DNA from 2 places in the Negativicoccus succinicivorans genome. Region 2 is predicted to be linked to the other one. Evidence: riboswitches for the same ligand, from Rfam matches in the RefSeq annotation. Region 2 holds a riboswitch; the other holds the start of a gene.
The links. Region 2 has a riboswitch for S-adenosylmethionine ahead of KIB08_RS05545 (methionine ABC transporter ATP-binding protein). Riboswitches for the same ligand answer to the same signal wherever they lie in the genome.
Positions count from the first base shown of each region.

Region 1: another riboswitch for S-adenosylmethionine. It lies ahead of metK (methionine adenosyltransferase); the one in region 2 lies ahead of KIB08_RS05545 (methionine ABC transporter ATP-binding protein).

Region 1 is NZ_JAHAJN010000001.1:161,782-167,600, forward strand. It holds gene priA (replication restart helicase PriA) at 1-1,569, opposite strand, end outside; gene metK (methionine adenosyltransferase) at 1,611-2,798, opposite strand; SAM riboswitch class I at 2,844-2,938, opposite strand; gene coaBC (bifunctional phosphopantothenoylcysteine decarboxylase/phosphopantothenate--cysteine ligase CoaBC) at 2,963-4,171, opposite strand; gene rpoZ (DNA-directed RNA polymerase subunit omega) at 4,171-4,383, opposite strand; gene gmk (guanylate kinase) at 4,386-5,030, opposite strand; gene remA (extracellular matrix/biofilm regulator RemA) at 5,027-5,296, opposite strand; gene dapF (diaminopimelate epimerase) at 5,277-5,819, opposite strand, start outside.
Region 2 is NZ_JAHAJN010000009.1:14,755-20,573, forward strand. It holds gene KIB08_RS05520 (pyruvate, water dikinase regulatory protein) at 1-250, shown strand, start outside; gene KIB08_RS05525 (deoxyguanosinetriphosphate triphosphohydrolase) at 259-1,248, shown strand; gene rpmB (50S ribosomal protein L28) at 1,328-1,516, opposite strand; gene KIB08_RS05535 (MetQ/NlpA family ABC transporter substrate-binding protein) at 1,601-2,422, opposite strand; gene KIB08_RS05540 (methionine ABC transporter permease) at 2,458-3,111, opposite strand; gene KIB08_RS05545 (methionine ABC transporter ATP-binding protein) at 3,092-4,135, opposite strand; SAM riboswitch class I at 4,192-4,295, opposite strand; gene nrdD (anaerobic ribonucleoside-triphosphate reductase) at 4,572-5,819, shown strand, end outside.

The DNA.
Region 1 (5,819 bases), on a different contig from region 2:
CCGTGCGCCGCCGCAACGATGGCATTGTAAAGTATGAGTCGGTAAATGATAGGTATAAGGCAAGTCGCAATGAGGACAGGTTAAAACATAACCGCATGTTCGACAGGAAACATGGGTAGCATAGCCGCGTCGGTTTAAAAGCAAAATAATTTGACGTCCTTGCGAAAGCATCGTCTGCATCGTCTGATACAATTCCCGTGAAAGAATGGAACGATTCCCCGCCTCCAGCTCGCTGCGCATATCGACAATATGCATTTTCGGTAAGGATACACCGCCGATACGTTCCGGGAGCAGTAGTGTAGTGATTTCGCCATTTTCAGCGCGATAATAACTTTCCATCGAGGGTGTTGCCGCGCCTAAAACGAGCGGACAATGATGCCAACGTGCACGCCACTCCGCCACACGTCTGGCATGATACCGTGTCTGCTCACTTTGTTTGTAGCTGGCATCGTATTCTTCATCGATAACAATAAGGCCGATGTCTTCTGCCGGCATGAATACGGCGGAACGTGGTCCGATTACAATATTTCCCCGGCCCGCGCGCACACGCCGCCAGTTATTAAAGCGCTCCAGCTCCGTCAGACCGCTGTGCTGACAAAAAATTTTTTCCGCTCCGAAGCGTGCCGTAAAGCGACGCACCACTTGATCCGTTAGCGAAATTTCCGGCGTCAAAATCAATACGTTCTTGCCTTTCTCTACGGCGTTAGCGGCAGCGCGCAAGTATATTTCCGTTTTGCCGCTGGCAGTGACTCCATGTAGCAAAAACGTTTCATTACGCTGTTCATTTAAGGCTGACAGAATGGATGCCCACGCTTGCTTCTGTGCCGAGGTAAGTGGAGGTAAATGATCCGGGATACCGGTATGGTCGCTGCACTTTTCGTGAGTGCTTACATAACCATTGCTTAGCGCAGATTTACGTAACGCGGCAGAAAATCCCGCAGCATTTAACTCTGCTGATGTTTGCTCCGGATGCTCTGTTAAAAAGAGAACCAGCTCCTGCTGACGAGGCGTACGCATAAGTTGTGATTGTGTGGGTTCAATGGCTGCATCCCAAACGATTTCACTCGCGAATCGCGAATCACTCAGCTGTTTTAGTTCACCTTTAATCCAGCCATTGGCAAGTGCCTCCAGCATATTGGGAAAATAATTCTTCAGAAGTTTTTGATGGTTTGTAGGAATATTCTCAGGTGCTATTTTTTTTTGTCCTGATACCGTTAAGCTATAGCGCGTTTGGCCTTTAATCGTCTTTTTATCCACTAAAAATAAACGCAATGCTTCAATCAATGGACACGCATAGTACATTGCCAACCATTCAGCAAGTGCCAGCATTTCCGATGTAAACCAGGCATTATCTCCTATTGCCTCAAAAATACTTTTCAACTCGCGCGTTGTATCCTCAAAAGTTTCCGACCGAGTCTTCCAAACGATCCCCTCTTCGTGACCGGTTCCCCATGGAACAATCACTCGCCAACCGGGAGTGATATATTCCAAATGAGCGGGAATACGGTATGAAAAACATTTTTGTAAATGCTTAGTCGGTCGGTTAATGATAATTTCAGCTACCGTCATAAACTCTCCTATGTGAAAAGAAGACGGCATATACCGTCTTCTTATAATCCTGCATCTTTACGCAATTCATCTGCTTTATCGGTGCGCTCCCACGGCAAATCAATATCCGTTCTACCGAAGTGCCCGTAGGACGCGGTCTGTGCATAAATCGGTCGTTGTAAGTCAAGATCGCGAATTATTGCTGCCGGTCGTAAATCAAAATGGGTGCGAACCAGGTCCGTGATTTTTTCATTAGGGATCTTACCCGTGTCAAAGGTGTTGACTAAAATTGACACCGGGTGCGCTACGCCGATCGCATATGCCAGCTGAATTTCACATCGATCTGCAATCCCCGACGCGACAATATTTTTCGCCACGTGACGTGCTGCATAAGCCGCCGAGCGATCTACTTTTGTCGGATCTTTACCGGAAAATGCACCGCCGCCGTGGCGAGCCATCCCGCCATAGGTATCCACAATAATTTTACGACCGGTCAAGCCGGCGTCCCCTTGCGGACCGCCAATGACAAAGCGCCCTGTAGGATTAATATAGAGCTTCGTTTTATTGTCATACAAGTTATCCGGCAAAATAGGCTTGATGACCTGCTCGATAATATCGTCACGTAATTCTGCTATCTCTACTTCGGGGCTATGCTGTGTCGAGATAACGATTGTATCAATATGTACCGGCTTACCATCCACATATTCTACGGTTACTTGTGTTTTACCGTCCGGACGCAAATACGGCAAAATACCGTCCTTGCGAACTTCCGCCAACCGTCGCGCCAAACGATGTGCTAACGAGATCGGCAACGGCATCAATTCAGGTGTTTCGCGAACCGCATAGCCGAACATAAGGCCTTGATCGCCGGCACCGATTTCGTCAAAGATGTCTTCACTTTTTTCTTTTGCTTCCCACGAGCTGTCTACACCGATAGCGATATCTTGCGACTGTTCATCAATCGATACCAACACCCCGCAAGTATCCGCATCAAATCCGTATTTCGCACGATCATAACCGATGCGTCGAATCGTCTCACGAATAATTTTATTGATATCAATGGAGCAGGATGTCGATATTTCACCAACAACGTGTACTAAACCGGTGCTGACTACTGTTTCACAGGCAACTCGTCCATCCGGGTCCTGTGCCAAAATCGCGTCCAAAATATTGTCTGAAATTTGATCGGCAATTTTATCCGGATGTCCTTCCGTTACCGATTCTGAAGTAAAGAATTCTCTTTCTGCCAAAATATTCGCTCCTTTTGCATAAAAAAATCCCTCCATGAGGGATTTCCCTCATCTTCCAGTTGCCTGTCGGATGTAGCACCGAATTGAACCGGTTGCTGTGGCTTCTACGGGCCGAATCCCTCCACCACTCTGGATGAGTACAATTATTATTTTATGATATTATGCTATTTTTTGCAAGCGTTTGCCAACTTCGCCGCCCGTTTGATGATCTCTTCCGCCACCCGGTCTTTAGTCATGATATCCAAAGATTCGTGACTGCCGTCACGATAGACAAACGTTACGATGTTAGTCTCCGTCTGGAAACCGGCGCCGGGGGCAGCCACATTATTGGCCACCAACATATCCAAATTTTTCTTGACCAATTTGCCCTTAGCATATTCCAAAACATTTTGGGTTTCCGCCGCAAACCCGATCAAAATTTGTTGCTTTTTACGTTGGCCCAGTTCATATAAAATATCAGGATTGCGTACCAGCTTGATTCGCATATCGTCGTCCTGTTTTTTGATTTTTTGAGATGCAGTTTTCGCCGGGCGATAATCTGCAACAGCTGCCGCTTTGACGACAATATCGGCAGTATCAAATTCGGCATCAATGGCGTCCTTCATTTCCCGCGCGCTATTGACATGAACGATACGTACACCGGGAACTTCCGGCAGCGATGTTGCCGCACTGACCAAGACCACTTCGGCTCCCTGGCAAGCTGCAGCAGCGGCTACCGCATACCCCATTTTGCCGCTGGAGCGGTTGGAGAGATACCGTACCGGGTCAATAGCCTCGCGTGTCCCACCGGCGCTGACAACCACTTTTTTACCTTGCAACAGACCTTGCGACGCCACTCTTTCAATGGTGGCAACGATTGTCTCTACGGCGGGGAAGCGCCCCTTACCGTTTGTACCGCAGGCCATATCCCCCGATTCCGGTTCGATGACGGTATAGCCCGCACTAGCCAACTTTTGTAAATTGCTTTGCGTAAAAGGATTTTCGTACATTCGGGTATTCATCGCCGGCACGACAACTACCGGAGCGGGTGTTGCCATTACGGTTGTCGTCAGCATATCATCGGCAATCCCGTTGGCTACTTTGCCAATTAAATTTGCGGTCGCCGGAGCCAAGACGAAAACATCCGCCAAGTTAGCCAGAGCAATGTGTTCTACATTCCAATGGGTGATTTCTCCCCACATCGTCGTCGTAACCGGCTGACCGGAAAGCTCACGAAAAGAAAGCGGCGCCACCAACTTCGTTGCGTGTTCCGTCATAATCACATGAACTTCCGCGCCATGTCGACGCAGCTCTCTAACCAAAAAAAGCGCTTTGTAAACAGCAATACCGCCGCTTACGCCAAGAACTACTTTTTTCCCTTGTAAGCGTTCCATTATCGTATATTTCCCGCCGGATGGGTAGCCGCTTTCTTGACTTTACCGTAATAAATTTCTTCTAAAGCAATCGTTGTCGGCTTTTTCTCATCAGCTTCTACCAATGCCTCCGCTCCTTCGGTGAGTTCTCGTGCTCGTTTAGCCACCATAGAAACCAAGGTATATTTACTGTCTACACGCTCCAATAAGTCATCAATTGATGGGAATACCATAACTACATAACCTCCCTGGTAATATACTTTTCAAAAATAGTATCGATTTGCTCTTTATTACGCGACAGTTTACAACGTTCTGCCACCATAATGGCGCGAACTTTATCTACGGCTTCATCCAATTTATCATTGACAACGATGTAGTCATATTGGTGCGCTAACTCGAGTTCGCCAATCACTTTCGCAAGACGCATTTGAATCACTTCTTTGGAATCAGTATCCCGAGCATACAAACGATGAGAGAGCTCCTGTAAAGATGGTGGGACAATGTAAATAAAAATCCCTTCGGGATATTTTTTCTTGACCTGCATCGCGCCTTGAATATCGATCTCAAGCAAGACCGTTTTACCTTCATGAACCAAATCAAGTACTTGCTTTCTCGGTGTGCCGTAGTAATTGTTATAAACTTCGGCATATTCAAGAAAGGCGTCTTGTTTCAACATGTTTTTAAACTTATCGACAGAAGTAAAGAAATAATTGACCCCGTCAACCTCACCTACTCGTTGCGGCCGGGTGGTAACCGAAATGGAGTAACGAATTTCCGGATGAAGCCGGCGCAGTGCATCACAAATCGTGCCCTTACCTGCACCGGAAGGACCTGAGACCACTAAAAGTACGCCTTCGTCATGTTTATACTCCGCGCTCATTCTTTTTCTTCATCCCATTCTTCGCCGAATTCATGTAACCGGTTGGCAATGGTTTCCGGCTGGATAGCTGATAGAATAATCTGCCCGCTGTCCATAATCAAAACGGCGCGAGTTTTCCGGCCATACGTTGCATCTACCAGAATACTCCCTTCGCGGGCTTCTTGGATCATACGCTTGATCGGAGCTGATTCCGGACTAATGATTGCCATCAGTCGACTGGCGGAAACCATATTGCCAAATCCGATATTAATTAATCGTACATTCATCATTGTTTTCTCCGATTCTTTTATATTCGCCACTGAATACCTCTACTGCCGGACCTGTCATTTGTACCGGTTTCCCAACACCCGGCCAAGTTATTTGCAGCCGTCCGCCGTCCAAAATTAACGTCGCTGTATTTTTCATCAGTTGGTTGGCAACAGCCGCTACCAATGTCGCACATGAACCTGTTCCGCACGCTTCCGTAATACCTACGCCGCGTTCCCAAACACGCATGCGGATTTCATTCGCAGACAAAACTTGTGCAAACTCCACATTCGTCTTTTCGCTAAATAGCGGATTTGTTTCGATCTGAGGCCCCCAATCTCCCAACGGCACTGTATCGACATCATCAACGAATGTAACAATGTGCGGATTCCCCATAGAAACACCGGTAAATGTAAGCGTCTTTCCATCAAGATCGATTTGAATATTTTGCGCAGGCTGCTCCTTATCCGCAGTTATACCGATGTCACCGCGTCGTAATTTAGGTACGCTCATGATTACGGTGACCTCTGATTCCTGCGGCGT
Region 2 (5,819 bases):
TAAAATTGTCGGTTTGATTATCGATCCGGGTAAACTCAATACGATTCGCAGCGAACGGTTAAAATCCATGGGACTTGCCGACGGAGCAAGCTATGCGGCGCTGGATCGCATTCGGGAAGAGTTGACGTATGCGCGTGAGATTATGCGCAAACTGCACTGTCCGGTGATCGACGTATCCACGAAAGCGATTGAAGAAACGGCCAATCGGGTTATGGAAATCATTGAACGCAACCGCCGTTTACACGGGTGAGGTGAACTATGCAAATCCGTGAAGTGACCGAAGAACGCGAAGTCAAATATTTAGCGACGCACGCGGCCCACAGCCGTGACGCCGTGCGTGACCGTCCGCAGGACAAGGACCCTTTGCGCACCGAATATCAACGGGATCGGGACCGGATTTTGCATAGCAAGGCGTTTCGACGCTTGAAACACAAGACGCAGGTATATATCGCGCCGACAGATCATTATCGCACGCGCATGACGCATACGTTGGAAGTGAGTCAAATCGCGCGGACGATGGCGCGCGCGTTGCGCTTGAATGAAGATTTGACGGAAGCGATCGCCTTGGGGCATGACGTGGGGCACACGCCGTTCGGTCATGTCGGTGAATTTGCGATTCGCGATCTGTTCGGACATTTTCATCATAATGAGCAAAGTCTGCGCGTGTTGGATGTGCTGGAAAAGCACGGCGCCGGTTTGAATTTGACGCAGGCCGTACGTGATGGTATTTTGAATCATACGGGACCAAATTTGCCGCAGACATTAGAAGGGCAGCTGGTTCGTTACAGTGACCGTATTGCCTACTTATGCCACGATTTTGATGATGCGGAGCGGGCGGGTATGCTCACGGCGGACGATTTGCCGCTGGAAGTGCAACGCCGTTTCGGAACGACGCATTCATCCATGATCACGGCGATGGTAAGCGACCTGGTGTATTCATCGTTGGATCGGGACTGTATTATCATGCCGGACGCCACGCAGGCGGTCATGCGCATATTTCGCGAATTCATGTTCGCCAATGTTTATCAGGCGCCGGCGCTGGTGCCGGATCGTAAACGCGGTTACCGCTTGGTACAGGAGCTTTGCCGCTACTATTTGGAAGATCCCGCGCGCTTGCCGGAGGAACATCAGCCGAACGAAATTCCGGTCGCAACGGCGGTGATTGATTATGTAGCCGGCTTGACGGACGAGTATGCGATTCGTTTATATCAAGACACGTTTTTGCCGCGCTATTGGGATGTTAAATAAAAAACCGCCTGCGGGCGGTTTTTATATATGACGAAAACAGGCATTAAAAAAACCGCCCGCAGGCGGTTTTTAGTTTGTCTTAAGGACGTTCCACTTTGCCGGAACGAAGGCACCGAGTGCAGACGTTCTGTCGCGTGGTTTGACCGTTGAGAACAACACGTACACGTTGAATATTCGGTTTCCAGGTTCGTTTCGTTTTCAAATGTGAGTGGCTGACGTTCATACCGGTTTGCGTACCTTTACCACAAACTTCGCAATAATTTGCCATTATCTACACCTCCTTGCAAGTTCCGTTATTAGCAACAGTAGTATTTTATCACAGCTGCATTCAGTTGTAAAGGAAAACCTCAAGTCAGAACGCCGGCACGAGCGCGCCTTTAAATTCTTTGTTAATAAAGTCGCGTACGGGCTCCGATTGGTAGTAAGAAAGCAGTTTCGCATACGCCGCGTTGGTTTTCGCTTCTTTTTGCACGGCCAGCACGCAAGCGTACGGCGATTCTTTCGTTTCCACAAAGCGCGCGTCGGCAACCGGGGAAAGGCCCGCTTCAAGCGCGTAGTTCGTATTAATTGCGGCGGCGTCCACGTCATCTAACGAGCGCGGCACCTGCGCGGCTTCCACTTCAAGAAATTCGAAATGATGCGGATTTTCTTTGACATCAGCGACCGTGACGGTGATATCATTCGTGCCGAGTTGAATCAGACCGGCCGACTGCAGCAGCAAGAGCGCGCGACCGCCGTTGGTCGGATCGTTCGGAATGGCTACTTTCGCGCCGTCGGGAAGGGCGTCGAGCGTTTTGTATTTCGGTGCATAGAGCGCCATCGGTAAGAGTACGGTTTTGCCGATCGAGACTAATTTGTCACCGTTGTTTTTATTGAAATGGTTCAAGTACGGCTGGTGTTGGTACGCGTTGGCATCGATTTCGCCGTTGGCGAGCGCCTGATTCGGTGTGACGAAGTCGGTGAATTCCGCCACTTTAATGACGAATCCGTCACGCGCGGCCACCGTTTTGACTTGCTCTAAAATTTGCGCCTGCGGACCTGCCGTTACGCCGACAACGAGCGGTCGTTCTTGGGTGCCGAGCATAGCGTTTGCCGGCTCTTTTTGGGTGCCGCAACCGGCCAGTACGGCCAAGCTGCAAAGCAGGAAAAATAAGACTGTCCATTGTCGTTTCATATCAATTACCCCATTTCACTATTTCGTTTTCAGAATTATTTTTTATTAACGCGTCGTGCTAAATAATTACCCAGACTTTGAATCAATTGGACAACGATGACCAATATCGCAATCGTTGCGAGCATCACATCGAGACGGAAACGCTGGTAGCCGTAGCGGATTGCGAGATCGCCCAAGCCGCCGCCGCCGATCGCGCCCGCCATCGCGGAGTAGCTGATCAAATTGACGACGACGTTCGTCATGCTGTCGATGATGGTCGGAAGCGCTTCGGGAATTAACACTTTATAGATGATTTGCAACGGGGAAGCGCCCATCGATTGCGCGGCTTCAACCAAGCCGAACGGAACTTCTTTCAGCGCCGTTTCCACCAGGCGCCCCGCAAAGGGAATTGCGGCGAGCGTCAAGGGTACGCACGCGGCGGTCGTGCCGATCGAGGAACCGGCAATAATGCGGGTCAAAGGAATAATCGCGACCATCAAAATAATAAACGGGATCGAACGCAACATATTGACGACGGCGCCGAGCGGTTTATTAATCGCGGCATTTTCCAAAATATGACCTTTATCGGTAACGAGCAGCAAGACCCCGAGAGGAATCCCGAAGAAGGCCGAGAGAAAGGAGGAAACGGCCACCATGTACATTGTTTCCCCTAAACTCTGCCATAAGAGGCTAACGATTTGCGGGGACATAACCGATCACCTCACTTTCAATGGGACACGCGCGCAGCCACGCCAAGGCGGCTTGCATTTGATCCTCACTGCCGCCCAGCGTCACAATCAGTCGACCGAATGAGGTGTCCTGAATGTAATCGATGCTAGCGTAGAGAATGCTGACTTCGAGATCAAACCGACGAATCAATGTCGCCAACAACGGCTCATCGGTAACGTCGCCGATAAAAGATAACCGAACCAGTAAATCGGCATCGGGAATCGGTGTTTGGGAAATATGCAGATAGTTTAAGTTTTCCGGAATCTCATTGCTCAAAATTGAGCCGACAAATTCGCGCGTGGTCGCCGTTTTCGGCGCGGTGAAAAGATCCGCCACGCCGCCCTGTTCGATGATGCGACCGTTTTCAATGACGGCGACGTGGTTACAAATTTCTTTGATGACCTGCATCTCATGCGTGATCAAAACGATGGTCAGGTGCAGGCGACGATTGATATCTTTCAAAAGATCAAGGATTGCTTTGGTAGTCTGCGGATCGAGCGCGCTGGTCGCTTCGTCGCAAAGGAGCACCTTCGGTCGGGAAACTAACGCACGGGCGATGCCGACACGCTGCTTTTGACCGCCGGAAAGTTGGGCGGGATAGTTGTCGCGGCGTTGCGTCAGACCGACGAGTTCTAAAATCGGCTCGATCCGTTCTTTTTGTTCCGCTTTGGAAAGTCCCGCGAGCTCTAACGGAAACGCGATATTTTCATAGACGGTACGATGACTCAGCAGATTGAAATGCTGGAAGATCATGCCGATATGTTTGCGTTCGTTACGTAATTCCTGCTCGCTCATCGCCGTCAGGTTTTTACCGTCGACCCAAACTTCTCCTTCGGTCGGCGTTTCCAGCATGTTGATACAGCGGATCAGCGTCGACTTGCCGGCCCCGGACAGGCCGATGATACCGCAAATTTCGCTTTCGGGGATATGCAGGTCGATATCTTTGATTGCGTGCACCGGTTGCGGACCGGGATATACTTTGCTAATGTGTCGCAAATCTATCATTTTCTCACTCCTTTAACCACTAAAAAACTCTTCACCAAAAGATGAAGAGCCGGTCGACTTCATCTCTCGGGATCACTCCCGCGGAATTGGCACCGTTCTCCGTGTAGAGATGGTTGCCGCGACGTCATTGGGCCGGTCCCTCGGTCACTCTGGATGAAAAGTGGTGTATTTCGTTGTTGATTAACGCTGATTATAGCACTATGAAAGAATGAATGTCAAACAGTAATTTAGAGATGACTCCTTGCGTTTTTTGTATAGGACTGTTTCAAGTAGCGTAAAATGCGACCGTTTCGGGCTTAAAGGGGATTTTAGCCGAGCGCTACATATTGAATAATCTGCTTTTAGGATTGCGCCCAGACTACAATATGTAGTATACTCAAATCTGAAGAGGCGGCTTGTGAGAAAGCCGATACAATATGAGGGAGGCAGCGGTACTATGTTGGAAGTCATCAAGCGCGACGGCGACAAAACTGTTTTTGACAGGTCGAAAATTACGATCGCGATTGAAAAAGCAATGAACAGCTCGAGCGGCGTGTATGAAATCGGTCAGGCGGACAAAATCGCCTGGGAAATCGAACAGGAAGCACGTCAGCAGGAAAAGCCTTTAACGATTTATGAAATCGAAGATAAGGTCTATTATAAACTCATTGAGAACCACAATCCGGCAACGGCTCGTGCGTACGAAAACTATAAAGCGGTACAGGCATTCAAACGTCATGAAAATACAACCGATGAAAGTATTTTCGGTTTATTAAATAAAAGCAATATCGCAGTCTTGGATGAAAACTCCAACAAAGACGCGCAGGTCGTTTCGACGCAGCGCGATTTGATCGCCGGCGAAGTATCGAAAGATATCGCCCGCCGCAAACTGATTCCCGCCGATATCGTGCAGGCGCATGACAGCGGCGCGATTCACTTCCATGACATGGACTATATTATTCAGCCGATGTTCAATTGCTGTCTGATCAATTTGGAAGACATGCTTACCAACGGCACCGTCATTAACGGGAAAAAGATCGATTCACCGAAATCGTTCCAAGTCGCCTGTACGGTAACGACGCAGATTATTGCGCAGGTCGCCAGCGGCCAGTACGGCGGACAGAGCATCAACGGCATTGATCGGATTCTGGCGCCTTTCGTGCGTAAATCGTTCAATAAAATTCTCAAGAGCGTGCTCGAAGAACAGCGCGACATTTATGAAATGGAACCGGATCAGGAGAAAGCGGAAGCGATTGCTTGGAAACGTACCCGTAAAGAAGTAAAAGACGGCATTCAGACGATCCAGTACCAGATCAATACCTTGATGACGACCAACGGCCAGGCGCCGTTCGTTACGTTGTGCATGTATTTCCAACCGGATTACGAATACGCCAAAGAAGCGGCGATGATTACGGAAGAAATTTTGGCGCAGCGTTTAGAAGGCGTCAAAAACGAGCAGAATGTCTACATCACACCGGCATTCCCGAAACTCGTTTACGTGCTCGATGAGCACAATATCGCGCCGGACGCGCCGTACTACTATCTCACGGAACTCGCGGCGAAATGCACCGCGAAGCGCATGTATCCGGACTATATTTCCGCGAAAAAGATGCGCGAAAATTATGAAGGCAATGTTTTTTCGCCGATGGGCTGCCGCTCCTTCCTGCGCCCGTATAAAAACGAAAAAGGCGAATACGTTTGGGAC